DNA from 3 places in the Anaerosinus massiliensis genome. Region 3 is predicted to be linked to each of the others. Evidence: riboswitches for the same ligand, from Rfam matches in the RefSeq annotation. Region 3 holds a riboswitch; each other region holds the start of a gene.
What was found. A riboswitch is a leader RNA that binds a small molecule or an ion and turns the genes downstream of it on or off. The one in region 3 is predicted to bind glycine.

Region 1: another riboswitch for glycine. It lies ahead of BN6559_RS14925 (amino acid permease); the one in region 3 lies ahead of gcvT (glycine cleavage system aminomethyltransferase GcvT).
Region 2: another riboswitch for glycine. It lies ahead of BN6559_RS05885 (ABC transporter substrate-binding protein); the one in region 3 lies ahead of gcvT (glycine cleavage system aminomethyltransferase GcvT).

Annotation. Positions count from the first base shown of each region.
Region 1 covers NZ_LT575483.1:3,110,678-3,120,730, reverse strand. The annotation lists gene BN6559_RS14940 (HD-GYP domain-containing protein) at 1-514, shown strand, start outside; gene BN6559_RS14935 (alpha/beta-type small acid-soluble spore protein) at 703-921, opposite strand; gene BN6559_RS14930 (alpha/beta hydrolase) at 1,080-2,030, opposite strand; gene BN6559_RS14925 (amino acid permease) at 2,329-3,711, opposite strand; glycine riboswitch at 3,942-4,022, opposite strand; glycine riboswitch at 4,026-4,101, opposite strand; gene BN6559_RS14920 (methyltransferase) at 4,302-5,318, shown strand; gene BN6559_RS14915 (MarR family winged helix-turn-helix transcriptional regulator) at 5,315-5,767, shown strand; gene BN6559_RS14910 (HD-GYP domain-containing protein) at 5,811-6,881, opposite strand; gene BN6559_RS14905 (HAD family hydrolase) at 7,385-7,999, opposite strand; gene BN6559_RS14900 (amino acid permease) at 8,170-10,053, opposite strand, start outside.
Region 2 covers NZ_LT575483.1:1,161,232-1,171,284, forward strand. The annotation lists gene BN6559_RS05880 (ABC transporter substrate-binding protein) at 1-675, opposite strand, end outside; gene BN6559_RS05885 (ABC transporter substrate-binding protein) at 974-2,143, opposite strand; glycine riboswitch at 2,357-2,458, opposite strand; gene BN6559_RS05890 (amino acid ABC transporter ATP-binding protein) at 2,936-3,697, opposite strand; gene BN6559_RS05895 (amino acid ABC transporter permease) at 3,714-4,358, opposite strand; gene BN6559_RS05900 (amino acid ABC transporter substrate-binding protein) at 4,753-5,538, opposite strand; gene pdxR (MocR-like pyridoxine biosynthesis transcription factor PdxR) at 5,718-7,154, opposite strand; gene pdxS (pyridoxal 5'-phosphate synthase lyase subunit PdxS) at 7,283-8,161, shown strand; gene pdxT (pyridoxal 5'-phosphate synthase glutaminase subunit PdxT) at 8,167-8,748, shown strand; gene BN6559_RS05920 (5-oxoprolinase subunit C family protein) at 8,996-10,003, opposite strand; gene pxpB (5-oxoprolinase subunit PxpB) at 9,994-10,053, opposite strand, start outside.
Region 3 covers NZ_LT575483.1:2,621,054-2,631,106, forward strand. The annotation lists gene BN6559_RS12635 (DUF362 domain-containing protein) at 128-1,249, shown strand; gene BN6559_RS12640 (ketoacyl-ACP synthase III) at 1,533-2,513, shown strand; gene BN6559_RS12645 (DMT family transporter) at 2,962-3,903, shown strand; glycine riboswitch at 4,049-4,136, shown strand; gene gcvT (glycine cleavage system aminomethyltransferase GcvT) at 4,299-5,402, shown strand; gene gcvH (glycine cleavage system protein GcvH) at 5,405-5,791, shown strand; gene gcvPA (aminomethyl-transferring glycine dehydrogenase subunit GcvPA) at 5,793-7,139, shown strand; gene gcvPB (aminomethyl-transferring glycine dehydrogenase subunit GcvPB) at 7,136-8,587, shown strand; gene BN6559_RS12670 (radical SAM protein) at 8,575-9,375, shown strand; gene BN6559_RS12675 (radical SAM protein) at 9,372-10,053, shown strand, end outside.

The DNA of each region.
Region 1 (10,053 bases), 490 kb from region 3:
AACCTTATCATCAAATAACATGACGCTTTCTCATTCGATTAACGTCGCAATCTTATCATTAAGCTTTGGGAGTCTTCTTAACTACGATCAACAACAATTGCAAGATTTATCTATTGCTGCTTTATTTCATGATATAGGTGCAATATTGCTTCCACCGGAAATTTTAAAATCGGTTTCTAGAATTGATGATCAGCAGGAGCTTTTATATCGACAACATCCTCGACTAGGATCTGATCTTCTAAAAGGAGATAAATTGCCAAAAGAAATTTATATTCCAATCTTACAGCATCATGAAAAGTTTGATGGCAGAGGCTATCCTGCAGGTTTAAAAGAAAATGAAATAACCAAAAATGCTTCCATTATAAATATTTGCGATACTTTTGATTATTTAACTACATCTATTTATCAAAGTAATGTTCGACCTCCTAAAGAAGCTGTAGAGCGAATTAAATTTTCCAGCGGAAAGGACTTCAATCCACAAATTGTCGATACATTTATAAATCTTTTTAAATAATATATAAATAAAGCCTATATCCTGCAAACGACACGCATGATATAGGCTTTATTCTATTTCATGATTAAACCGCAGCGTATTCTCGGCTCTCATTCCATCATGCTATCCAGATTCTCGAAGATCTCTTTACATGTTCCACAAATAGCATACAACTTTTATGATCTATAGGCAAAACAGATTTTGGTCATTTAAAAACTATCATCTTTTTTTGCCATTGCGGCTTCAGCTGCCTGTATCATTTTTTTCACCTTTTGTCCGCCGATTCTGCCACCGATTTTGCCGACTTCTTCCGTTGTTAATTTACTGTTATCCCCTTTATCCAATGGTATTCCAAGTTCTTCGGCAACAGCATGCTTATCCGGAAGGGATGCATCTAACGCTTCCATTGAATCATAATTTTCCGTCATCTTAAAACCACCTCCAATTGAACAATATTTATACAAACATAGTATTTCCAAAAAAAAATGCGTTATGAAATCATTTATCATCATTTCATAACGACAGACTGTAAACAACATAAATATTTATGTTGAACATTAGAAAATAGATTGCTCTACAGGTTCCTCTATTTTGTATTTTTTTCTATAAAGGCACGAATCGTTTCGGCGTAAGTGGCTTTATCATGATAAACAGCACTCGCATGTGGAGTATCCGCAAAAAAGTGCAGTTCCTTTGCACTCGCCGTATCATTGTAAAGATCCTGTGACATTTGTGGCGGTATCAGGGTATCCTTCTCTCCATGAAGGTAAAGAATAGGCGTTGTTGATTGCTCGACGGCCAATCGCGGTGAAATTTGATCAAACGTAAATTTGTCATGATAATACGCCGCAATCTGCGTATAAAATAAAACAATGTCCAAGGCATATGTATCCTTTGGTAATCCGGCAATTGTCGTTAGCTGTTTTACGAGCAACGCTTTGAAATCATCATAAGAACTATCGGCGATATAAAAGCTAACACGATGCGTACTTTCATTAAGTGCACTATGCAAGAGTGCGGTTGCTGCCCCCATTGAAATTCCATGAACCCCGATAATTCCCTGCGGCGTTTTTCGCTCTAGCCAATCTAACCAAACATTGATATCATCTTTTTCAAAATAGCCCCAGGAAATAGAGACGCCGCCACTATCACCATGCCCACGCGCATCAACAATCAGTACATTATAGCCCAGTTTTTGATAAATATCTAAATAATCAAGTCCTGCTGAGCGGTTTTGGAAAAGTCCGTGCAAAAAAAGAATCGTTTGCTTTGATGGTCGTTTTGCTGGAATATACGTACCACGTATTGCATAACCATGCGGTGAAGTCAAACTGACCTTTTCCCATTCATACTTTTTTTCTGCATTGGCAATTTTTTCGATATTCTTAGAATTATCCTGTAAATTAAATAAGTTTTGATATAAATGCGGCGATGTTAATTCGCGATAAATAAATTCGCCCATCATCAGACCAAGTACATTGACCGCAACAAATATACCAATGGTAATTCCCATACAAAAAATTAATAGTTTTCTCATTCAGTCTCTTTCTTTCCTGATATAAAATTATAAATGCTTCCACACTTTTTGTAAGAAGCATTTAAGCATAAATATAGTATATATCTAAAAACGCACACTAACAATAAGAGACTCTATAAAAAATGTTTGTTTTTGTAGTAAATTTTTACCAATTTAATTTACGAATCTAACTTTTTATTAACCACCTATCGATTCATATTTTCGCTACAAAATAAGCTAGCTATGCCCATATCAAGCCTACTCGCAAGCAGGTTGAAATGAATTAAAGCCAATACTAATTTTGAACAAAGCTATTATATTATCTTGTAATAAAACTAGTCTTAACTTCCTCTTTCGCTCTTGCTTTAAAAACCTTGTAAATCACCCCAAGCATGATAAACCAGACTGGCGTTACAAACAAAGCAATACGAGTTTCTTCATTCAATGCTAACGTCACTAAAACGAAAGCAAAAAATGCTAAAATTACATAATTCATGAGTGGATACAACGGCATTTTGAATTTACTTCTTGCGGCAAGTTCAGGATTCTGCTTGCGATATTTTAGATGGCAAACCGTAATAATACCCCAAATAAAAATGAAGCAAAACGTTGATATACTCGTAATGAGTACAAACACACCTTCCGGCATAATATATTGCAAAATAACCGCAATCAAAACAACAATTGTTGAAAATATTGTTGCATTTGCCGGGACTTGGTTCGCAGTTAATTTTTTCATGGACGCTGGTGCATTGTCTTCTTTCGACAGAGAATACACTAAACGACCTGTACTGAAAATTCCACTATTACAAGCAGATGCAGCTGAAGTTAATACAACGAAATTTACAATCGTTGCGGCTGCCGCGATTCCTACTGCAGAAAAGACCTGCACAAATGGGCTCTTATCCGGACTAATTGAAGTCCATGGATAGATACTCATAATAACGAGAAGTGCTCCGATATAAAAGATAATGATTCTAATTGGTATATTGTTGATTGCCTTTGGAATTACACGTTCTGGATTTTCAGTTTCACCAGCAGTTAAGCCGACCAATTCAATCCCTGTAAATGCAAATACAACCATTTGGAAAGAGAGAATAAATCCGCTGATTCCATTTGGAATCCACCCGCCATAACTCCAGAGATTTGTAAAGCTGGATACACCTGCATCCGTAGAAAATCCTTTGATAATCATAAATGTCCCGATGACAATCAATGACATAATCGCTACCACTTTAATTAAAGCAAACCAAAATTCCATCTCACCGAATAACTTTACTGCCGTAAGATTCATAATCAGTAAAATCATGAGAATGATCAAACTCGGAACCCACTGTGCGATATTGGGAAACCAATACTCTATATAGAGTCCGGCAGCAGTTACATCAGCCATCGCCAATGAAATCCAACAAAACCAATAGGTCCATCCTGTAATAAATGCCGCTCCATTTCCCATATACTCACGAACAAAATCGACAAAAGAATGATACTTCAAATTAGAAAGCAATAATTCCCCAAGCGCCCGCATTACAAAAAAACAAATAACACCAGTAATCATATAGGCAAATAAAATAGAGGGCCCCGCCAAGTGTATGGATCTGCCCGATCCTAAGAACAATCCTGTACCGATTGCTCCACCAATCGCCAACAATTGCACATGGCGATTTTTTAATCCTCTCGATAAATTTTGGTTTTCCGACATATCGACTCCACCTTTCCAATTCTTACGATTTCCCCCGTATGTGCCAGGTCCAAGCTGTACATTCACTCTGTAACGTTATACGATAACACATTGCACAATCAGCAGATCGTACAAAATACTAAAAACTTTCTCTAAAAATACAGAAAGAGGCCAAATATAAAAATCTGGCCTCAAAAAATGCATAAAGAGGTCAAATATAAAATTTGACCTCAAAATAAACAGTTTGTCTGCTCTGTCCTTTTACCTGAGAGATTCACTAATTTAAATTAAATCAGCTTGCTCCTTCGGTGCTCAATTGAGGCTCTCCAGAGTTTCGTCCAATAACGGTCCTTTTGCCTGAAAGCATAACATCTTCGGCGGATTATAAAATCTCTCTCCCATTATCTTCATACGAAGTTCAATATGAAATTAATAACATACGATATGTATTTTAACACCTATTTTTCTAAATAGCAATCATTAAATATTTTCCAATACGAATCATCGCCATCTACTTTTTAAGAAAAATTTCACCATGTATGCTTGACATACATAATAATCACATTGTATACTTGGCATACATAAATAGAACAAAATAAAGGAGTGAAAAAATGATACATCCTCAAGGAAATCCGCAAATTTATTACAAAATGCTGCATCAAAAGCGTGCAACAGAACTTTTTTTATCTGCGCTTCGGCTTCGCATTTTCTCCGCACTCGAGAACTTAGAAACAGCAAATTCACTGGCAAAAAAGACAAACCTGAACGAACGCAACCTTTCCTTCTATCTAAACGCCTTAGCTTGCATTGGTCTGCTGGAAAAGCATGAAAATAAATACCGCAATACGAAGGAAAGCAACGAATTTCTGAATGAAAATAGTCCGCTCTATCTCGGTGAACATCTTTTATTCCGAGAAAAAATGATGTCGCTTGCCAACCTAGACGATCGAATACAAACCGGAGCAGATGCGCAAATCATTACGGACAATAGCGGCGTAAACGTCTATGACTTTTATGAATCAGCACGCGTCAGTATTCCTGAAATGTATACAGGACGCGTACAAGCACTACTTGCTGCACTTTCCGAACTATACAAAGACGGTGCTCCAAAAAAAATTTTAGATCTTGGCGGCGGAAACGGTATTTTAGCAATAGAGACTGTTTCAGCGTTTCCCGGATGCCAGGGGGTGATATTCGAGCATCCCAGTGTAGCCAAATTGCCCCAAACCCTGATTGAACAACACAATCTCACAGAATCTATCAAGGTCATTGCCGGCGATTTTAATGTAGATGAACTCGGCGGTGAATATGACCTTATCATTGCATCCGGTATTTTAGATTTTTCGGGCGGTGATCCAGATAAACTATTAAATAAACTTTATCACGCGCTGTCACCTAACGGATATCTATACCTTGTATCACATACGGTAAGTGCGGATTATCAATCTCCGCCGGAAGTCATTTTAGGCTGGCTCTCCAGTCACCTGGACGGTTTGGATATCTTACTGACAAGACCGACGATTGAATCGGCCCTCTTACGTCAAGGTTTCACCTGTGTACAAAACGGAACCACAGGCGGCATATTCAAAGACATGCCCGGAAAATTTTACAGAAGGAGTCTAGCATGAGCGACAAAAGAAATCAAGTGATCCATCATTTCATCCAACTAACTGAACAAATTGCGAATGGTAAGACGCACGTATTAAATTTTGGTTCAGAAGATATGACTTTTTACCGCGGTGAAATTCATATGCTTAAACTGGTAGGCGATGATCCGGGTATTTTCATTTCTGAAATGGCTAGAAAATTCAATATCACCCGTGCCGTTGTCGCAAAAACAATCCGTAAATTAGAAGAACGAGGCTTTTTAACAAAAGAAGAAGACATTGCCCATAAAAAACGCCTGCGCCTCTTTTTAACAGAAAAAGGAGCGCAAGCGTATAAACTACACGATGCATACCATAAAAAATATGATCGCCCGTTATTCGATTATATCGATGGTCTCAATGACCATGAATTACAAGTCCTGCATGATTTCTTTCAACATGCTGAAAATTTGATTGAACGACATTTTTAATAAAGATTCATCCATCAATTGTAGATTTTCAAGATGTTTGTATTCACTTCACAACATGATGAATACAAACATCTTCTTTCTCTGCTAAATTGATTACCGTACCATCATCCTGCTGTATGATGGAATGAGACGGTTTATCTTTATTGACAAAAACGACGCGTCCCTCCTGATGATTACTAAGTACAACTCGATTTCCCGAGAGAAAATTCATCATATTATCCATAAAGATAATCCCAGCTTTTGCATCGATTCTATGTATTTCCTCGCGTATTTTACTTAAGCTTGCATACGGACTAACCACACCAGGTGTATCACAATTAATGGTCAGAGCTTCATCAAACATATCCGCCACAGCGATAATTTTCGCATAAGGATGGATGTCATCGGCTTTCAAGCCCTTTGGATACCCCGATCCATCTTCCCGTTCATGATGGTCCAAGATGCCTGCTAGAATACTTTGCGCTACATTGGGTATTTTACTTGCCAAATCATAGCCAATTGCTGTATGGGTCTGGTATAAAGCATAATCCTGCGGAGGAAGTTTATACGGTTTATTCAAAATTTCCGTCGGCAGCTGAGATTTTCCTACATCGTGCAAAAGTCCAGCCAACGCAATCGCACTGATACTTTCCTGTGGGTACTTCAGCCATGTAGCAATTAGTGCTGCAATGGCACTGACATTGACACTATGTCGAAACGTATAATCATCACATTTAGGCAAGTTATACATCTGATCAACAAGGCTGCTGTTATCCGATATATTATCCACAATTTCATCTGCAGTTTGTGCAAATGCCTCAATTGGAACTTCTTTTGTTTGACGGATATTATCAAAGGCCTGCTGTACAACGGTCACGGATTGATTATAGCTATTTAAAAATTGCTCAACTTCAAGGTCAGCCAATGGATTCTCTGTCATTTCTGCAACGATAGCTACTTTTTCAATATCCCAATTTTGTAGTTTTTCAATAAGAGATTTATTAATAATTGTATTCTCACTGGCTAGTATGGATCCATTCGTTGCACATATATCCTGCGCCAGTTCCATTCCAGGTACTAAATATTCTATTTTTTGTTCAACTATTTTTTTATTTATCGATTGATTAGAAGTCATTTTGCACCACCTATCTATATTTTATCTGATGACTCGTCATCCATTAGAACAAAATTTCAAAAAATACACCACAGTCTATCCTGGCAAGTTAGCAACTTTTTCATTTATACAATTTATGGAAATAAGCAAATATTATAACTTAATTCGACATAGTCAGCCAATTTTCCTGTATTTTTTTTAATTCATCATGATAACCAAATGCAAAACATTATTTTATGATAAACGGCATAGAATTCTTTTACATGTTATTTGTCACCGTTTACTGTACTCTTTAGTCCGCCAAACTAGCATAAAATAAAAACGAAAAGAGCGGATATGGAAACTCTAATTAAAGCATCCATATCCGCTCTTTTTATATAAATTTCTACTATGCATCTTTTTACAATTACAAGATATTTGCAAAAATTCATAGAATGCCCTATATCATTAAAATTATTGCCGAGATTAATTTAACTCAACTCTCAAAGACAAGTTACAAATCAAATTCTAAATCAGATTTATTATCATTCTGCCAAAGATAATAAATCTGTGATTGTATCGATAGACCTTTCACAATCTTTCACATGCCCGAAGCCATACTTTACAAAGATAAATGGAATTTGCGCTATTTGCGTCGCTTCATAATCTCCCTGCGTATCACCAACATATACAGCATCGGTTAACTTATTCCTTTTCATCAAACACGTAATATTATCGCCTTTTCCCTTACCTGTATTACCAAAGCATTCCCAGTCTTCAATATAGTCTTCAATTCCTGCCTTTTTCATGAACAGTTCAATATAGCCAGCCTGACAATTACTCACAATGAATAAACGATGAGTTTCAGAAAGTTTTTTTATCGTTTCTACTACATCTGAGAACAAAAGATTTGCCGTATTTTCTTCTATAAATTCATGTTCATGGATACAGCATTTTTCCATTAACAGTTTTTTCGTTGTTTCATCAGCATCATAAAATAAGTTATCGGCAATCACCCTCATCGTCTTGCCAAATTCTTTCTTCAATACAGCAGCACTTACAACTGCCTTCGTACCGCCAACTTCTGAAATTGCTTTATTCCAAGCCCCTGCCACAACTTCTGTCGTGTCCCATAAAGTGCCATCCACATCAAATATAATACTACGTATGATAAAAACCTTCTTTCTGCCTCATATTATGAAGTACAAACAGTTGCATAACTTCATTGTATAATCTTTTTATCATTATAACATTATACAGACCATAAAAAAAACTCCAACTGCATTTCAATAGCAGTTGGAGTAAGTTTTTAGTCAACCTATGGATGTCATTATCCTTCTATCCATTTTTGATATAAAGCATCCAATTCCCCGTTTTTCTTCATTTCTTCCAAAGCTTCATTCATCTTGTCCCCGATTGATTTATACTTTTTCGTCAAAGCAATCGCATAATCTTCCTGATTGAGCATTTCTACGATAGCACCATCCTCAATGATCCCCTTCGCCATAAAATGTTCTAATATCAACCGATCAAAAATGATCGCATCGATTTGCCCTTGATTAAAAGCAGTACTCATATCGATATTGGAATTGAAAAATTGTACTTTGAAATTATGATATCGCTGCACAAAAATTTCACTTGTTGAACCGCGCTGTACACCAACCGTCTTGCCTCTTAAATCTTGGATATTATGCAGATTGGATTCTTTTTTTACCAACAAACCAAATCCACTTTTCTCTATGTATGGATTCGTAAAAATAACATCCTCTTTGCGCTCCGGCGTAATCGTTAAAGAAGATATAGCCAAATCAGCATATCCATTCCGCATCGTATTAAAAATATTATTGAATGGCGTAACTTGATAAGTTACCTTAACGCCCACCTTATCTGCCAATTTGTTCATAAGCTCAATATCGAAGCCCGCCATCCGTCCGCTATTTTCTTCATAAGCAAACGGAGCAAACGTAGGATCTACTGCAACACGCAATTCTTCCCGCGTATCAATAAATCGAGTTGACACCGTCAGCAATCCCAATATACAGATCACACTTGCACCGACAATATAACAAGTTTTCCATTTTTCCAAAAACGAACTCGCTCTATTTTTATTTTTTAAATAATAATACATCGGTAAACCAGATAAAGTTAAAACAATCGAGATGATCCCATTCCAAAAATGTGCACTCAACATACCATAGATTACATAAACAGCTCCAGCCGAGGCAATCAATGGAGTGATAGGATACAGCGGCACTTTATAAGAACGCGGTGCATCGGGAAATTTTTTACGCGCAATAAACACACCCAAAAAGGTTAATAAATAAAAAATCCAAATTGAAAACATCGCAATATCTGAAAGCTTATCCGCATCCAGCATCCGATAATAAATGAACGAGCAGAAAACCAGCACAAGCATCGCATTTACCGGTGCCTTGCTATCCGCATCAATTTTGCGTAAAAAACCTGATCCCAAAACCAGACCCCGTTCTCCCATTACATAAATATTACGGGAGATCGTCATGATATAACCATTGAGCCCACCCAAAATAGAAACCATGATGCCTACAGCAATCAAGTTGCCGCCAAAAACACCAAACATCTGCTGTGCAGCTACGGCAGAAGCATCATGCCCTAATGCGATCATCTGCTCAACCCCAAAAATTTTGAAGAAGGCTGTATTGATACTTAAATATACAATGAGTAAAAAGGTTAATCCGCCAATAATGGCTCTAGGCAGTACTTTCCCAGGGTTCTTCATTTCTCCAGCAACGGATGCGACCTGCGCCCAGCCATCATAAGCGAACAAGGTAGCTAATACTGCAACGGAAAATGGTGCTGTCGCAGCTACTCCTGATGCAGCAGAACTGAATAACGCGACCTGCCCATTTCCTTTAAGCAATCCAAAAGTTATTAATAATAAAACAGGAAGTAGCTTACAAAAAGTAGCCGTTGTCTGCAAATATCCAGATGCTTTCACATTAATTGAATTTACGAAAGCAATAAATCCCAGTGCTCCAGCACCAACAACTGGTGCATACTGCGTGGAAACATTAAATAACAAACAAAAAACCGAGCTAAAATATCCGGTTAATGCGCCTACAAGTGCTGGTCCAAAAATAATACTTAACATCCAGCCAAATAAAAACGCAACCTTAGCTCCGTACAATTCTTCCAAATAAACAAAAACACCGCCCGTCCGAGGAAACAAAACACC
Region 2 (10,053 bases), 1.5 Mb from region 3:
CTTGGTTAAGATGGTTTTAAAGTCTTGGTCTTTTTGTAGATACGCTTCTTCACCTACAATTTCTCCACCTTTTTCAGTGTAAGCCTTTTTAAAGAAAGATGCCAAGCCTTTACTATAGTCACTGCTGTTATCAATTAACATCACAGTTTTTTTGAGTTTTAATTCATCCAAGACGAAATTTGCTCCAACAGTGCCTTGGAATGGGTCAATAAAACATACGCGGAACGTATAATCTTTTACTTTTCCGTCATCGCCTACCGTTACTTTAGGATTCGTTGCACCAACTGTAAGGAAAGGTATTTTACTTGCTTCTGCTACACTAGAAGCTGCAATCGCACTGGAACTTGTAAAAATCCCCGTCACAGCAATCGCTTTATCCTGATTGATAATTTTTGTCATCGCATTTGCTGATTCAGACGGTTCACTTTTGTTATCTGCAATTACAGTTGAAACTTGTTTACCAAGTACACCGCCTTTTGCGTTTTTCTCTTTGATCGCCAATTTGGCTCCATTTACAAGTGATGTACCATACGTAGCACTGCCCCCCGTCATTTCTGCAACCATACCAATTTTGATATCTTTCGCATCAGAGCCGCCACCACAACCTGCTAATGCTGTTGCAGTCAAACAAGTACCAATAAAAATCGCTAAAAGTTTCTTCTTGCTAAAATTCATAGTTACAATACCCCCTTCTATTTTCAATGGATGACCATGCGTAGAATCCTCTTCTGCAAGATAGATTTATAAAATAAAAAAGAGTCAAACCACAATCTATGGTTTGACTCTGAATAGCTTTCATTGCTATTTTCGATGTCGAAAATAATCCTGCTGTTCTTATTTGATTATCTATCTCTTAGAATAATGTTATTATAATCGATGTTTTTTTCTTATGCAATACTTTTTTGTAAAATAGATGATGTATACAACGTACATTATACCTGTATGAAAATACACAGGAGCATGCAACATGCCTTTAAGGCTTTACACTCGTATTGAATACTTGCTTTCCATCTTTCATTTCAATAATCACTGCACTTTTCACCGCATCATGCGTCGCATTGATTGTCGTTTCACCACTAATTGCATCGAAATTGGTTGTTGCAGCCAGTGCTTCACGAATTTTTTCCGGTTCCGCACTGTTTGCTCTTTTCATCGCGTCAATCAGTACACGTGCCGCATCATATCCAAGTACAGCCAAAGCATCTGGTTTTTGACCATATTCTTTGGTATAAGCCTCAACAAACGCTTTTGCTTTAGCATCATCTGCATCTACAGAATAATGATTTGTAAAATACGTTTGATTCAGTGCACGATTTCCGGCAATCTCCGCTAGTTTAGGAGAATCCCAACCATCGCCGCCAATCATCACCGCTTCAATCCCAAGCTCACGTGCCTGCTTTACAATCTTCCCAACCTCTTCATAATAGCCAGGGATATAGATAACTTCTGCATTTAAGCTTTTTATCTTCGTTAATATGGTTTTAAAATCTTGATCTTTCTGTAAATAAGCTTCTTCACCTAAAATTTCTCCGCCTTTTGCCGTGTAAGCCTTTTTGAAGAAATCACCAAGCCCTTTACTATAATCACTGCTATTATCAATCAACATAACCGCTTTTTTCAATTTTAAATGATCAAAAACAAAATTCGCAGCAACTGTACCTTGAAATGGATCAATAAAACATACGCGGAAAACATAGTCGTTCACTTTGCCGGTTTTTTCATCCACTGTTACTTTTGGATTGGTCGCACCGGAAGCAAGATAAGGTACTTTCGCAGCTTCAGCGACACTTGCAGCAGCGATTGCATTCGAACTTGAGAATGTACCTGTAACCGCAACCACTTTATCCTGATTGATCAATTTTGTCATAGCATTTGCAGCTTCTGCTGGTTCAGATTTATTATCTGCCGCAACAGATTCTATTTGTTTGCCCAAAACGCCGCCATTCGCATTGGCTTCCTTAATTGCCAAATTTGCCCCGTTGGCAGATGATGTCCCCAATGTTGCAGCGCCGCCAGTCATCTCATTTAATAAACCGATTTTAATTTTATTAGAATCTCCGCCACCGCAACCAGACATTACGCTCATAAGCAGCAACGTCACCATCATCCACATCCATACCGCTTTTTTACTTTTGTTTCTCATAAATAAACGCCCCCTCTTTTCCAATCAAACCAACATTTTATCCTGCATTTCAGAAACAATCCATTTGCAATTGAAACAAAGAAGGGTAGTTCACGCCTTAGAAATAAAAAGAGTCAAATCGTTTTGATTTGACTCTGTATTTACTAAGAAACTTACGGCAAAATAATAGCACAAGAAATAAAGAATACATGCATCCTGTATACTTAATTGCTACCATTTGTCTCTGTCCTTTTGCCTGAGAGATTTGCAAACAATTTTCACTGTCTGTTTTCACCTTCGGCGACCCATTTAAGGGTACTCTCCAGAGTCCCGTCCATTTACGGTTCTACTCAAAAATTTTGAGTACCTGAGAGTGTTACTCCTTCGGTGGGCTAAATTGCCGCTCTTCCGTAGACTTCATCCGGTATACATATGTAATTGTCTGAAACACTCGAATGAACACTATTATAAAACAATGTTTATTTTTTTGCAATACTATCAACATAAAAAGATTTGATCCACAAAGAAAAATGCAATGATCTCAAAAATTGGATCATTGCATTTAAACTGTAGGCAAATCATATATTTATGCTGATAACTTAGAAAATAACGAAATCCGTACCACTTATAAACTAGTACGAAGATAGGTTGCCGGTTGGTGAGAAGTGCTCAGATGCTAGGCACAGTAAGGGGATGTGAAGGAGTCGTACTTCTGTACGTCGACGAGCAGTACCTTGCTGTAACGACGCAGATGAGTGCTTATCGCCAACCCGCTGCCTATCTGTCCATAGTTTATCAACACGCTGCACCTATTTATAGCATATTTTTTAAAAATGCCTTTGTTCTTTCTTGCTTAGGATGCACAAAGATTTCTTCTGGCGTTCCTGCCTCAATGATATCGCCGTCCGCCATAAAAATTACTTTCTGTGCAACTTCTCGAGCAAATGCCATTTCATGTGTTACAACAATCATTGTCATATGCTCTTCAGCAAGTCTTCGCATTGCTTTTAATACCTCTCCTGTAAGTTCCGGATCGAGTGCCGAGGTCGGTTCATCAAATAACATAATTGCCGGATTCATCGCCAGTGCCCTGGCGATCGCAACACGTTGTTTCTGACCACCGGATAATCTGGATGGATAACAATCTTTTTTATCCAGCAAACCAACTTTTTTTAATAATTCCTCAGCAATCGGTACGATCTCTTCTCTCTTCATGCCCTTGACTAAAATCGGTGCTTCAATCAAATTTTCAAGCACCGTCATATGCGGAAATAAATTAAAATGCTGAAATACCATTCCCATTTTTGCGCATATCGCACGAGATTTTAAATCATTTGCATATTGACATATGCCATCTACATCTTCTACCAAAGTCTCCCCCTGTACGATAATGGAGCCTTTGTCAATTGTCTCTAAACGATTCAAACAACGGAGCAATGTACTTTTCCCCGAACCGGAAGGCCCAATGATCGCCACGACCTCACCACGTTTAATTTCTAAATGAATCCCCTTCAGCACTTCTAATTTATGAAAACTTTTGTGAATATCTTTTAATTCAATCATTGCTTCATGCATGTCCTTCCCTCCTTCCTTACTCATCATATTTTGCGTAATGTGCCTCTAATTTATTGAAAATCCACGTTAATACAAAAGTCATAATTAAATAAAATACGCCCGCAATCACAAATGGCGTCATATCAAATTCACGCTGCACAATCGTTCTGGCAACGCGCAGCAAATCGTTCATTGCTAAAATGTAAATCAACGATGTATCTTTTACGAGTGTAATCGTTTCATTGCTGATCGGCGGTAAAACACGTTTGATCATCTGTGGAATGATAATACGACGCATCGTTTGCACATACGTCATGCCCAAAGCTTTCGACGCCTCATATTGCCCGCGTTCAATCGATTGAATACCCGCTCGAAAAATTTCAGCAAAATACGCCGCATAATTTAGCGTAAAAGCCAATAACGCCGCTGCAAAATCAGGCAATAGAATGCCCAGAGAAGGCAATGCAAAATAAACAAATAATAATTGCAACATCAGCGGTGTTCCACGCATTAACCAAATATAAACCTCTACAAGAAAGCTGACCGGCCGCCAGCCAGAAATTCTAGCAAGTGCCAAAAGCAATCCGAGTGGCAGTGACAGCGCCAGCGTGATAAAAAATATCTGTAATGTGACAACGATACCATCGAGCATCGGTACCACCATGCCAATGATTTTTTCCATGATAAAACTCCCTTTTAAAATTCAGTTTACCATCCCTTGAAACTTTACTGCGGTCTCCAAGGGTTTCGTTCCCGGCCTTTCCGGAAAAATACGTTCCGAAGGATGAAAAATTACCGACTTACGTTAAGAAATCCGTTTGTCTGAGCAAAGCGAGTTTACGGATTTTAGTAAGTCGGTAATTTTTCAAGTATTTTGGAGGTGTGAGGCCTAGCCTTTTTGGTTCTTTTGTGGCAATGACAAAAGGACGACCACCGATTTAACCCAATATACAGATTTTATAAATAAAATCACAGACAATCAACAAAATAATGATTTAGTTCAATAGATAAAAACGATATCATTCCACTTATCGCCGACCCGCGACCTATCTGTCCATAGTTTGTTTTAAAAGGCACTATTTTGTAATATCTTTCCCAAACCACGTTATAGAAATCTTCGCAGTCGTACCGTCTTTTTTCATTTCATCCAATACTTTTTGAATTTCCCCTTGTAATGCAGTGTCATCTTTACGATAGCCAATACCAAAATCACCTACAGGACCAACTGCTTTTTCTAAAGCAATAAATTTATCCTTGTTTTTGCCCATGTAATAACGGCCTACAATTTCATCCGTAATAATCGCATCAACACGACCATTTTCTAAATCCATCATCGCAGAAATACAATCCGGATATTTTTTTACCTCTTTAATCGCTGCTTTCATTTTTGCATCTGCTTCAAGATTTTCGTCCGCAGTGCTAGCACTCTGCATACCGATAACCTTGCCAGCTAGATCCTCTTCTCCCTGAATGGCTGAACCAACAGGAACGAAAATTAATTGCTTTGCTTCCATATACGGCGCACTAAACAGCATATTTTCTTTACGCTTTTCCGTAATATTTAACCCATTCCAAAGTACATCTATACGACCGCTTTTTAGTTCGGCTTCTTTACTGCTCCAGTCAATTGCTTTGAATTCAACTTCTCTACCTAATCTTTTCGCAGCTTCTTTTGCCATATCGATATCAAAACCAACAATATTATTTTTCTCATCTTTAAAACCCATTGGTGGAAAATTATCGTCAAATCCGACTACAATTTTTTTCTTAGCCGTATCTTGTTTTGCCGTATCACCACCGCAGCCAGCCATAAATGCAGCAGCCATTATAACCAGTACGCACAACGCAATTAATTTCTTCATTCCCAATCCCTCACTCACTTTTTTTATCCCTTACGGTATGTTATATTCTATTATACTTTAGTTCGCTAAAACATGAAACCTTTAAATTGTTGCATTTGTAAAAAAATAAAATGCATTTTCTCTATCTAGCTCGTTAAACCTCGTGATATTACTTCTACACGCATTATTTTAAAACATTTTTATTTGATTAAATGAGCAATGATTCGAATTCCATTTTGAATTTCAGCCGGCGTTGCCGTAGCGAAACTGATTCTTACGTAACAATCCGGGGCTTGGCGTGGAAAGAATGGCGCACCTTCCGTAATCAGCACCTGCCGTTTACGTGCTTCTTCAACCAATACTTGCGCAGATACGCCCATCGGCAATACCAACCAAATGGATAAACCGCCCTGTGGTTTTATCACCTTCACAGTTCTTGGCATATAGGCATCTATCGCGGCAAGTGTTACATTAAATCGTTCCAAATACATTGCCTTGATCTGTGCAATATGCGCATGCCAAATACCTTTTCGTAAATACAAGTCAAATGCTCTTTGTGTTAATCCCGAAGTAGAAATATCAGAGTTATGTTTTACCGATAACAGCCTACTGACCAAATGCTCCGGCATCATCAAAAACGCCAGCCGCAATCCAGGCATGAAAATTTTAGAAAAACTTTTCAAATAGATGACACGGTCATCTCGATCAATCGCCTTCAGCGGTGCCATCATCTCCTTGCCATAACTTAATGCGCTAATATAATCATCTTCAAGAATGATTGTATTATAATACCGAGCCAGCCCCATCAAGCGATTTCGTTTAACCACAGAATAAGAAGCCCCCGTCGGATTTTGGATATTGGGCATAACATAGATTAGCTTGGGTCTGAATTTACGTAGTTTTTCCTCAAGTTCTTCAATTGCAATTCCATCTTCCTCCATACGGATCTCGATAATTTTAGCCCCCCGCGAACGAAATGCAGCAATCGCCCCCGGATATGTGGGATTTTCCGTAAACACATAATCCCCATAATTCAAAAAAGCCTTGGCGACGATATCGATTCCTTGCTGTGCCCCTGAAATAATCTGCATTGTATTCGCTTCAGCCTTTACACCATTCTTTTTCAAATCCTTGGCAATTGATTCCCTCAATGGATAAAACCCTTGACTTTCTTGATAACTAAATGCATACCCTTGGTCACGGTCTAAAACTTCAATCAGCACTTTTTTAAATGCTTCTACCGATATCAAATCAGGATTTAAGGCAATACTGGCTAAGTTGATATAGGTTTCATCAAATTTTGGTGACAAGATTTCAATCGCATCAATTTCTTCTTCATCCTGTTTTTCGCAATCCTCTTGATCAACGACATCAGAAAGCTCCGCAACATAGCTTCCACTGCCAGCTCTTGAAAAAATATAACCATTTTTCTCAAGAAGTTTATAAGCACTCATAACCGTTCCCGGGTTAATTGCTAAAAACTTGGCAAACTTTCTTACCGGTGGCAGTAAATACCCGTGCGACAACTTTCCGCTGATTATGTACTCTCGCAATTGGTCATACAGCTGCACATACAACGCTTCTTTTTTATCCTTTATTAATTGTATCGATACAAAATCAACAAATTCATCTTTCATCTTGTAATCTCCATTTTACTCTGCTAGAATAAGAAAAATTTTGTACCAAACCACAAAAATCGTATCGGTACAATTTTATTTTAACAAATTTATTTTGATTCTACAATGTAAAGCGAGGTAATTTTCACATGGAAAACAGATATGAATTAAACAAAAATTTAGCACAAATGCTAAAAGGCGGCGTCATTATGGACGTTACCAACGTAGAGCAAGCAAAGATCGCCGAAGCAGCCGGTGCTGTTGCCGTTATGGCACTTGAACGCGTCCCCGCCGACATCCGCAGAGAAGGCGGTGTCGCTCGCATGTCCGATCCGAAAATGATCCGCGCAATCAAAGAAGCGGTATCCATTCCTGTAATGGCCAAAGCGAGAATCGGGCACTTTGTTGAAGCACAAATTCTCGAAGCCATCGGCATAGATTACATTGATGAAAGTGAAGTATTAACGCCGGCAGATGATGTTAACCATATCGACAAAACCGCCTTTAAAATTCCTTTTGTTTGTGGTGCAAGAAATCTTGGCGAAGCCTTACGCCGTATCGGTGAAGGTGCTTCCATGATTCGTACCAAAGGCGAAGCAGGAACTGGAAACGTAGTTGAAGCAGTTCGTCATATGCGCACGATGCTGCAGGATATGCGTCGTGTACAAACAGCTTCGTCAATGGAACTCATGTCAATTGCCAAAGAATATGGTGCACCGTACGATTTAATCCAATATGTTCACGATAACGGTAAATTACCAGTCGTAAATTTTGCAGCCGGTGGTATTGCAACACCTGCGGATGCGGCACTGATGATGCAGCTTGGCGTAGAAGGAGTATTTGTAGGCTCTGGAATCTTTAAATCCGGTGATCCCGTAAAACGCGCTAAAGCAATCGTTGAAGCAACCACCTTTTACAATGAACCAGAAAAGCTTGCTAAAATCTCTGAAGATCTCGGCGAACCGATGGTAGGAATTGAAATCGACACCTTGCAAAAATCAGAATTACTTGCAAATAGAGGCTGGTAAGTATTATGATTACCATTGGTGTTCTCGCGATACAGGGTGCAATAACCGAGCATATAACTGCGCTTCATAAAACCGAAAATGTGAACGGCATCGCTGTCAAAACATTAGAAGAAATTGAACAAGTGGATGGATTGATTCTTCCCGGCGGAGAATCAACGGCAATGGCAAAAATCTTAACATATTTTCATCTGCTAGAACCACTTGCTGCTAAAATTCAAACAGGGTTTCCAGTTTGGGGAACATGTGCCGGCATGATTTTGCTCGCCAAAAAAATTATTGACCAGGAAACGAACTATTTTAATGCGATGGATATCGTCGTAAAACGCAATGCTTACGGAGGGCAGCTCGACAGTTTTCAAACAGAACTTTCATTGCCTGCAATTGCCGGTCATCCCCTCCCTCTCGTATTTATTCGTGCACCTTATATCGAAAGTGCCGCTGACACTGTAACGATCCTCGCCGAAGTAGATCATAAAATCGTCGCTGCCGAGCAACACAATATGCTCGTCACTGCCTTTCACCCAGAATTAACAGGAGATTTATCGTTTCATCGATATTTTTGCAATAAGGTACAAAGCAATCTATAACCGCGATAAAATTTTTTTGATTGACAAGAATATAAACTCCGACTATACTTAGGTTCATAAAAGCAAAGATGCTACGAGAAATTTTTCTCATAGCATCTTTTTGTTTTTTGTTTAATTACAAAGCAAAATTCAGTTATCGCTACCGCTTTGATTTTTGCTTTGTAATTCACAATCTATACTCCCTCGTATAAACGAAAAGAGCAATCACTACTGCCCAGTGATTGCTCTTTTCATTTATGTTCTGCTTTTACTTCTGTAGATAAAAGTTCACTGCTTGTTGGATTTTCTGCAAATAGGCGTCCCGTTGCAGATAAAGGTTCTCTGCCTCTTTCAACGACACTTCAGTGAATTGTATCATACCGCCTGGACAAATTTGCGCAATAACTGCCAAATCGACATGGATTACTTGCGCAAATTTCGGATACCCGCCCGCCGTCTGCCGATCAGCAAGCAAGATAATCGGATTGCCATCCGGCGGTGCTTGTACTGTCCCAAACGAAACAGCCTCTGAAATCATCTCTAGCGGAGAAATCAATTGCAAAGCTGCACCGTCCAGTCGATATCCCATACGATCTGAGGCTGGTGTGACAGCATAGGGCGTACGAAAAAATGCAGCAATCGATGTCTCTGTAAAAGATTCCATCTGATTTCCCCGCGTCACGCGCACTTGAATTGGTGCATCGCCCAAAGGAATATGCGTGGGTTCAAAAAACCAATACGTCGTAAGAAAGCCGCCCGTTACCGACGATTTACAGAGTACAGGTCTGAACTTCTCCATTTGCGTTTTTGTCTGCAACGTGACTAGCGTATCTTCGGCCAAGAGTGCACGTCCTTTAAATCCACCCAATTCCGCACGCATATAGGTACTTTTACTGCCCATGACAACCGGAACATCAAAACCTCCAGCCACCGCAAGATAAGCACGCGCACCTGATTTTAACATACGAAAATGAAGAACACGATCTTTTTTTATGAGCACAGGCCGCCACATAGGCACCGGCTCACCGTCTATCGTAGGTGACAAATCACCACCTGTAATCGCGATTAACGTATCTTCTTGGAAAGCAAGTACAGGTCCCAGAAAACTAATTTCCAAAACGCCTTCATTCTCTTCATTATCTAATAAAATGTTCGCCATACGAAAAGCGTAGGGATCCATCGCTCCGCTGGCAATGATTCCATGCTTTTGATAACCAATACGCCCCTTATCTTGGAGGGTCGTCAAAAGACCTGGGCTAATGACCTTTACCTGCATTTTTTAGCCCCCTTTACCGCTTCATATTCCGCTTTGTTTATCGGCTTAAA
Region 3 (10,053 bases):
TTGGGGGCAGGAGAAAGTATTAGATTTGAGAGTATTGCTTATTTTTGGATGATCTATTCAATAAGAATGATTGTACAGTTTGTTTTAATAATTGATATTACTTAGAAAAGAGGGATATATTACTCACATGACAAAAGTAGCAGTAATAAAAGCCGATGCCTACGACACCAAAGTCGTAGACCAAGCCATGCAAGAATTACTCTCCCATTTGGGTGGTATAGAAAAATATATAGACCCCGGCGATAGAGTTTTAATAAAGCCAAACATGTTAGAAGCTGCGGATAAAGCGTCCGGGATAACTACTCATCCGGAGGTTGTGCGGGCTGTCATACGGGAAGTGAAAAAGGCGGGAGGAATTTCGGTTGTTGGAGATTCGCCGGGATTGGGGAGTACTTTAAGGGTAGCGGAGAAGTGTGGAATACTGGAAGTTTGTCAGCAAGAAAATGTGGAGTTGCTGGATTTTAATGAGAGTGTGGAAGTGAAATACCCACAGGGGGAGATTGTAAAGAATTTTGCATTGGCAAAGGCTTGTTTGAATGTGGACAAGGTGATATCGGTAGCAAAGATGAAGACGCATTCGTTTATGGTGGTAACGGGTGCTGTTAAAAATTTATTCGGTTTGTTTGTTGGGCATAATAAAGCACAGTTTCACCTTAGAATGAAAAAGATGAGTGACTTTGCGCATCTGTTGGTGGATTTGCAGCAATATATGAAGCCGTGTTTGGCTATTATCGATGGCATTAGCGGCATGGAAGGTGCTGGACCACGTAATGGAGACAAGATCCATTGCGGTATATTATTGGCGAGTGATAATAGTTTTGCCGTTGATTTAGTGATGGCAGATAAAATGGGATTTGCGGCAGAGCAATTACCAGTTTCAATCATTGCATTACAGCAAGGTTTGGTTCCTTCATTGTCGATGATTGATGTGGTAGGCAGTGCGAGTCAGGTGCAATTCCAATTTAAAAAACCACGTACTGTAGAAAATCTGGAGAATAGAATTCCGGGGTGGGTTGTCAGACTTGGACAGAACCAGTTGACTGCCAGGCCGCATATCAACGAACGATGTATTGGCTGCGGACGCTGTGCGGAGCATTGCCCGCCTAAGACCATTGAAATACGAAATCGTAAAGCTGTGATTGATTATCGAAATTGTATTCGTTGTTATTGCTGTCAGGAATTATGTCCAGAAAATGCAGTGGTATTAAAGGAAGGCATACTTTTGCGTCTGCTTCATCGTTTGGGGTGAACGCAGGCACTCATGGTATGTACGAAACGCATGATTTTGAATCGTAATATAAAAAGCTTGTTTTATATCTCTTAAATAAACTGAATTTATGAAAAGAAAATCCCAACTTTATTAGGTTAGTTGGGATTTTTTTTGTACATATTAAAATATAGCAATAGGATTAAAAATTATTTTATTTTTGAAAGTACATTTGAATTAAAAAGTAGTTTGCGTTATAATAATATTGTTAGAAAATTAGAACCTGGTACTAGTAACTGGTGATATTGTCGTTTAGGAGGTAGTTATGAATAACGAGTCAAAATCAAAAATAGTTGGACTAGGTGCATATTTGCCAAAGCGAAGATTAACAAATTATGATCTTGAAAAAATGGTGGATACAAGTGATGATTGGATCGTGCGTCGGACAGGTGTAAGAGAAAGACGTCTGGCAGCAAAAGACGAATTTGCCAGTGATTTAGCGATAAAAGCCGTTGCGCAATTGATAGAGAAATACAATGTTGAAATCGGTGATGTGGATATGGTGATCGTAACGACGTTTACACCAGATCATTTTACGCCGACGGTTTCTTCTTTGGTACAGGGGCATTTTGGGATAAAGAAAGCCGGGACGATGGATTTAAATGCTGCTTGCACAGGGTTTGTCTATGGTCTATGTGTAGCGGATTCATTAATTACAGCTGGTCATAGTAATAAAGTTCTAGTGATTGCTTCTGAGGTAGTATCTAAAGTAGTGGATTATTCTGATCGCAATACCTGTGTGCTTTTTGGTGATGCTGCAGTTGCTGTATTACTTGAAAGAACAAATGGAAAAGGCAATTTTCTTGCTTCTTATTTTACCTCAGATGGCAAGCAGGCACAGAATGTTACTTGCAGTAATTTAGCAGAGAAAATAAATAACCACGAGATTAAAAAAACGCGGTTATTTGAGCAAGAAGGAAAGCTCTTATATGAATATGTGATGAAAAATATTCCTGATGGTGTGAAAAATGTATTAGGGAAAAGTGGGCTGAGCTTTGATGATATCGCGTGGTTTGTTCCGCATAGTGCCAATTTACGTATGATAAAAGCGCTTTGTGATAGACTGGATTTTCCGCTGGAAAAAACTTTGATCAGTAATGAGTTTTATGGGAATACATCCTCGGCATCTATTCCGCTTGCAATGTGGATGGCACTAGAAGAAGGAAAAATCAAAGCAGGCGATAAAATGATACTATACGGATTCGGTGCCGGTCTGACACATGGTGGAGTTGTAATTGAGTGGTAGGAGTATAATAGGTGTATGTTTACGTTTACATCATGAATAAAATAGAATATAATAAGTATATACTAAATAAACCAAAAACGCCCTGCGTGAACAGGACGTTTCGGTTGAATACGAGGTTAGGTTAGCACTTTTAAGGTAAAAGCAAGTAGTGCTACTACCTTAATAAGTACCATGCCATCTATCTCAAGATCCAAATGGAACTTCATAAGGTTCACCTCCTTGTATTCAGTTTTAAGGACGTAGTTAGCGCTGCGTCCTTAATTATTATAATATAATATTGTTAATTTTTACAGCTCGGGCACCGAGCTGTTTTTTTATGAATGATTGACAGGGAAAGAATAAGTATGATTAAATGTTTAATAATATTTATTTTCCGTAAGAATTGAAAAACTGATTAGACGAGTGATAAAAATAAAGTATCTAATTTTTATCTAAGAGGAGTATAAGCGTGGAAAAACAAAGTCTTACTAAAATCTATATCATTTTATTACTAGTGCCCTTATTTTGGGGCGGGGCATTTGGTACCACAAAGCATGTTTTATCGGAGATCGCCCCGATGACGACATCCGCGCTCAGATTTATGCTTGCGGGTTTTCTTATGCTTGCATGGAGTGCTTGGCGCAAGGAGCTTGATTGGACTAGCATAAAAGAAAACTTTTTCAGTCTATTTGCCTTGGGGGCAACAGGTGTTTTTTCCTATAACTATTTTTTTGCTACGGGTCTGCAATATACATCAGCGATTACTGCGGCATTGATTATTGTCGTGAATCCTGTGTTTACCACATGCATTGCCAGTTTTTTTATGGGAGAGGCATGGAATTGGCGTACGTTAGTTGGAGCGGCAATATCGTTTATTGGTGTTTCCTTCGTCATTAGCAAAGGTGACTTGAGTATTTTGGTGGATATGTCGATTGGTACTGGTGAAGTATATTTATTTGGTTCGGTGGCAAGTTGGGTAATCTATACTTTGCTTGTAAAGAAAACTTCACGTACGATGGGAAATGGTGCAATGACTTCCGTATCAACCATGATGGGGGCTGTAATGTTGCTGTTGATTTCTATTGTAAAAGAAGATCAGTGGGGCAATGTCATGCATGTATCAAATCAAACGATGGTAGAGATTGTATATTTAGCTGTATGCAGTACAGTTTTTGCGTTCTTATTATTTAATTGGGGTGTGCAGCGTATTGGTGCGACGAAGGCAGCGGCTTATATTAACTTTACCCCGCTCAATGCGGCGTGGATTGCTGTCTTATTTTATGGAGAACAATTTTCAAGTTACCATTTGATTGGTATGGTGATAACGATTACGGGGGTATTAATTACTACGCGGAATAAAGTGCGACCCGTGGAATCTAATATGAAAGATATCGCTGTTTCGAAATCATAGAGGTCAAAATAAAAAATATTTATTTTATAAATACGTTATATTTGTAAATAAAAATTGTATACTTTAAACATAGGAAAATTCAATTGACATATATGGAACAACTTGTTAATATGAGCATAAGTATGAAAATTAAATAGACGATGGAATGATGGTTACAGGAGAGATCGTGAAATGCGACGCCGAAGGAGCAAGCGCTTTGTCAAACTCTCAGGCAAAAAGACCGTAACCGGACTGCACTCTGGAGAGAACGCTCACGTGATGAGCGTCACCGATGGGGAGCCTTTCTAGTTTAGGCAAAACTCTCAGGTACAACAGACAGAGACAAAGGTGGATTCGTCCGCCTTTGTCTCTGTCTTTATTTTTTACCCAACAATAAAAGATGGAGGAGAGGGATTATGACAGCATTACAAAAGACACCCTTATACGAGACTCATCTGGAACATGGCGGTAAAATCGTTGAATTTGGAGGTTGGCTGCTTCCCGTACAATATAGCGGGATCGTAGAAGAACATCGCGCTGTTAGAGAAAAGGCGGGACTATTTGATGTTTCCCATATGGGAGAGGTTCTTGTAAAAGGTAAGGACGCTTTAGTATTTTTGCAAAACGTAGTAACCAATGATGTAGCACGGCTTGTTTTGCATAAAATACTCTATACACCGATGTGTTATCAAGATGGTGGTATTGTGGATGATTTACTGATCTACAAACAGGCGGATGATGAATATTTATTGGTTATCAACGCCGCTAATATCGAGAAGGATTGGCAATGGCTGCTGGCAAACAAAGCGAATTTTGCTGTTGAGTTAACAAATTTATCCGCATGTACTGCACAATTAGCATTGCAAGGGCCTATGGCGCAAAAGATTTTGAGTGAATTAACAGATACGCCATTGGGAAGAATTGAATATTATTGGTTTTTACCAAAAGTCATAATTGCGGGGAAAGAAACGCTTGTATCAAGAACCGGGTATACAGGTGAGGATGGTTTCGAGATTTACTGCCAGAGTGAAGATGCCACTGCGCTGTGGGACGCGATTATGGACGCAGGAAAGCCTTATGGAATATTGCCGGCTGGATTAGGCGCGAGAGATACTTTGCGTTTCGAGGCTTGCCTGCCGTTATATGGACATGAATTATCCAAGGATATTTCACCGCTGGAAGCAGGCATTGGCATGTTTGTGAAATTAGATAAAGGTGCGTTTAACGGTAGAGATGCTTTGGCGGAGCAAAAGAAAGATGGCGTGAAACGCTGGATTGTTGGGGTTGTGATGAATGGTCGAGGCATTGCGCGGGCTGGATATCCGGTAATTGCTGAGGGCAGGTGTATTGGCACAGTTACGACAGGAAGCTATGCACCAACTATAGATAAGAATCTTGGTCTTGCTTTAGTAGATGTTGGATTTGCTAAGGTTGGTCAGCAATTTGATATAGAAATTCGCGGCAAGCATGTAGCTGCGCAGGTGATTCCTAAACCATTTTATAAAAGAGAGGGGAAATAAGGATGCATATTCCAGCAGAGCTAAAGTATTCCTGTGATCATGAATGGGTAAAAATTGAGGGGAATCGCGCAATTGTGGGCATTACCGATTATGCGCAGTCACAGCTTGGCGATGTCGTCTTTGTTGAAGTTCCGGAAGTTTATGTGGAGATTGCTGTTGGAGCGGGGTTTTCCGTCGTAGAATCCGTGAAAGCAGTATCTGATATCTATGCACCGTTGAGCGGTACGATCGTCGAGGTAAATGATGCGCTTGCTGATGCACCGGAGCTCATGAACGAGGATCCGTATGGTAAGGGCTGGCTGGCTGTAATTGAACTTGCCGATCAAAGCGAGTTAGACAATTTACTGAGCAGCGCAGCTTATGAAAAATTGCTGACGGAGGAAGATTAACATGGCTTGGAGCTATTTGCCTCATACTGATGAAGATCGCCATGCTATGCTTGCAGAAATCGGTGTGGAAGATACCGAAACATTATTTCGTGATATTCCGGAAACTTTACGATGTAAGCGTTCCTTAGATTTGCCGGCTGCACGATCGGAACCAGAGCTGGTAAGAACTTTGCAGAGCTTAGCAAAGCAAAACGCAAATCTGCAATCGTATACTTGCTTTTTGGGCGCAGGTGCATATGATCACTACATTCCGAGTGTCGTTGATCATGTCATCAGGCGTTCAGAGTTCTATACCGCTTATACACAATATCAGCCGGAAATCTCGCAGGGATATTTACAGGCATTATGGGAATATCAAACGATGATTTGTCAGTTAACCGGCATGGCAGTTTCGAATGCTTCTATGTATGACGGTGGTACTGCTTTAGCGGAAGCCGCGATGATGGCTTGTGGGGTTACGCGACGGCGTGAAATTTTGGTCGCCCGCACCGTACATCCAAATTATCGCGATGTGCTCCATACTTATGGCATGGATCGGGATGATAAAATAACGGAATTTGATTACATAGATGGCACGATTGATAAAGAAAAATGCGGGCAGCTGCTCAATAAAAATGTAGCGGCAGTGGTGATACAATCGCCAAATTTCTTTGGCTGTATTGAAGATATAAGAGAGATAGCGGCACTTGCACATGCACAGGGGGCACTGCTTATCGTAGCAGTAGATCCGATTTCCTTAGGACTGTTAGAAGCACCGGGCGTGCTTGGTGCAGATATTGTTGTTGGCGAAGGTCAGCCTTTAGGCTTGCCAGTTTCTTTTGGCGGTCCTTATTTAGGCTTTTTTGCAACGAGCGAAAAGTTGATGCGCAAGATGCCGGGGCGAATTGTCGGGCAAACGGTAGATCATGAAGGAAATCGTGGGTTTGTGCTGACTTTGCAGGCACGTGAGCAACATATTCGCAGAGAGAAGGCGACGTCCAATATCTGCTCGAATGAGGCCTTATGTGCTTTGACCGCAGCCGTGTATTTGAGTGCAGTGGGGAAAGAGGGCTTACAGCAGGTAGCCGCACTATCCTTGCAAAAAGCGCACTATGCGCAACGAGAATTAACGAAATTAAAAGGTGTGTGTACTGCCTTTGGGGCAAGTTATTTTAAGGAGTTTGTGATACAGTGTGCACACCCGATTCAGGAGATCAATGCTGCATTGCTGCAAGAAAACATCATTGGCGGGTTGGATTTGGGGCGGTATTATCCGGAACTTGAAAATTGTATGCTGCTTTGCGTAACAGAAAATAGAACACACGAAGATATCCATCGATTGGTAGAAAAATTGGGGGCGATCTTATGAGAAAAGCACAAGCCTTAATTTTTGAAACGAGTAAAACAGGTCGCTGTGCGATCGATTTGCCAAGCTGCGATGTGCCGGAAGAAGCGATCGATACACTGATTCCCAAAGAATTTCTTCGCGCGGAGCCTGCACCTCTGCCTGAACTTAGTCAGCTGGATTTAATGCGCCATTATACGGCGTTATCAGGGCGTAATTTTGGTGTGGATTCTGGATTTTATCCGTTGGGTTCGTGTACGATGAAATATAATCCGAAAGTCAATGAAGATGTTTGTCGGTATGCCGGTTTTGCTTCTTTACATCCTTTGCAACAGCCTGAAAGTGTGCAAGGTGCACTTAAAATCCTGTATGATATGCAGCAATATCTTGCCGAGATTGCGGGAATGGATGCGGTAACGATGCAACCAGTTGCCGGTGCGCATGGTGAATTGACAGGGCTTAAACTGATTTGCGCCTATCATCGATATCGAGGACAGGATCGGACGAAGGTGATCGTACCGGATTCGGCGCATGGTACCAATCCAGCTTCGGCTGCGGTATGCGGACTTGAAATTGTGGAAATCAAATCATGTGCAGATGGATCCATTGATGTAGATGCACTTCGAGCAGCCGTTGGTTCGGATACGGCGGCACTTATGCTGACGAATCCGAGTACGTTAGGTCTATTTGAAACGAAAATCAGTGAAATCGCTGATATCGTACATGAGGCAGGCGGACTTTTATATTATGATGGTGCGAATGCCAATGCGATTATGGGAATCGTCAGACCGGGAGATATGGGGTTTGATGTAGTGCATTTTAATTTACATAAGACTTTTGGCACACCACATGGCGGTGGCGGACCGGGGGCGGGCGCTGTTGGTGTCAAAAAGAGCTTGACTCCGTTTTTACCGGTGCCGATGATTACATGGGATGGCAGCCAGTATCTATTAGAGGAAAAACGACCGCTTTCAATTGGAAAGGTACATTCTTTTTATGGAAATTTTGGTGTGATTGTACGCGCGTATGCGTATATCCTTGCTTTGGGCGCAGAGGGTTTGCGGCAAGCCAGTCTGGATGCTGTCATGAATGCGAACTATTGTCAGCAAAAGTTAAAAGGCGCGTATGATGCACCGTTTGAGCGTTTCTGTATGCATGAATGTATTTTGACATCGAAAAAACAGCAGCAATATGGTTTACATACATTAGACCTTGCCAAACGTTTACTCGATTATGGCTATCATCCGCCAACGATTTATTTTCCGTTGATTGTTGAGGAAGCGATGATGATCGAGCCGACGGATACGGAAAGCAAGGAAACTCTGGATGCGTTTATCGACGTGATGCTGAAGATTGCCCAAGAGGCTGAAACGAATGCAGCCGAGATCCAAAGTGCACCGCATACAACGGTCGTTGGACGATTGGATGAAACGCTGGCCGCGCGAAAACCGGTGGTAAGATGGCGGGGATAATCTGTTTCAGCTATCCAAATCAGACAAAGTCGGTCAGTGTCACTGCGCAGGAATGCGCGCAGGATTGTGCGCATTGCGGGGGGCATTATCTAAAACAAATGCTGCCGATTTCGGCAATTGAGGCAAGCGATGCCAAAAGTTTTTTAATTAGTGGAGGCTGCGAAGCGGGCGGTCGTGTTCCAATTGGTGCGCATATGAAAGAATTGAAAGCAGCTAAGAAAGGCAGACGTTACAACCTTCATGTAGGCTTAATCAATCAAAAAGAAATTGATCAAATCGCGGAGATCGCAGATTTTGTTTCTTTTGATTTTGTAGGTGATCAGGAGACGATTCGTGAGGTATTCGGCTTGCAAAAAAATGTGGAAGATTATATGCACTGCTATCAGGCCCTTAGGCAGAAGGTCAACGTCATGCCGCATATTTGCATTGGACTGCATGGTGGCGAGATTAAAGGAGAATATAAGGCACTCGAACTTTTGCAAAAGCTCGGAATGGATGGCTTGACGTTCATCATTTTCACTCCTACGCGCGGTACGCAATATGCAGATCGTTTGCCGCCTAAAATGGAAGAGGTCGTCAAGTTACTAAAGTGGGCACGGCGAACTTGTCCGGAAATTCCTATCCACTTGGGCTGTATGCGTCCAGGTGGACGTTATCGGAATGAGATTGACCAATGGGCAGTAAAAATCGGTTTGGATACGATTGTGAATCCTACGCCCAAAGCAGTAGAATTGGCGAAAACATTGGGGCTGACAATTCATCGCAGTGAGGAGTGCTGTGTATTATGAATGTTTGGAAGTTATCGGCGGGGACGGCGTGTGTGATCGGTAAGAAAAAAATGAAGGCAAAAGATTTGCCGACCACTGCGTATATTATGCTCGGAGAAAAGTGTAAAAATCATTGTCGATTTTGTGCGCAGTCGCAGGAAAGCACTGCACGAACCAATCTGCTTTCCCGGATCACCTGGCCGTCTGTTGCTTGTGAAGAGGCGGTGCAGGGGATTGCAAGTGAACATCAGGCAGGCAGGATCAAACGTGCTTGTTTGCAGATTGTTGACAGTGAGCATAGCTGGGGTGAAACGATGCAAGCTTTAGATGCACTGCATCATCACAGTAAAATTCCGATTTGTGTTTCGAGTCATTTGGATACCGTAGAACAGGCAAAAGAACTTGTGGAAAACGGTGCGCAAAGAATTTGTATTGCGCTCGATGCGGCTACACCGGAAGTATATGAGAAAGTGAAAACAGGGGATTGGTCTGCGAAATGGAACTTGCTATGTGCATGTGCAAAAGCATTGCCGGGGCGTGTTACGACACATCTTATCGTAGGCTTGGGTGAAACCGAGCAAGAGATGACTGAGAGAATTTTGCGCTGTATCGAGCGGGGCATTTGCGTTGGTTTATTTGCTTTCACTCCAATTCGTGGCACAGCTTTAGCCGATGCGTTGCCGCCAACGATTGGGCAAT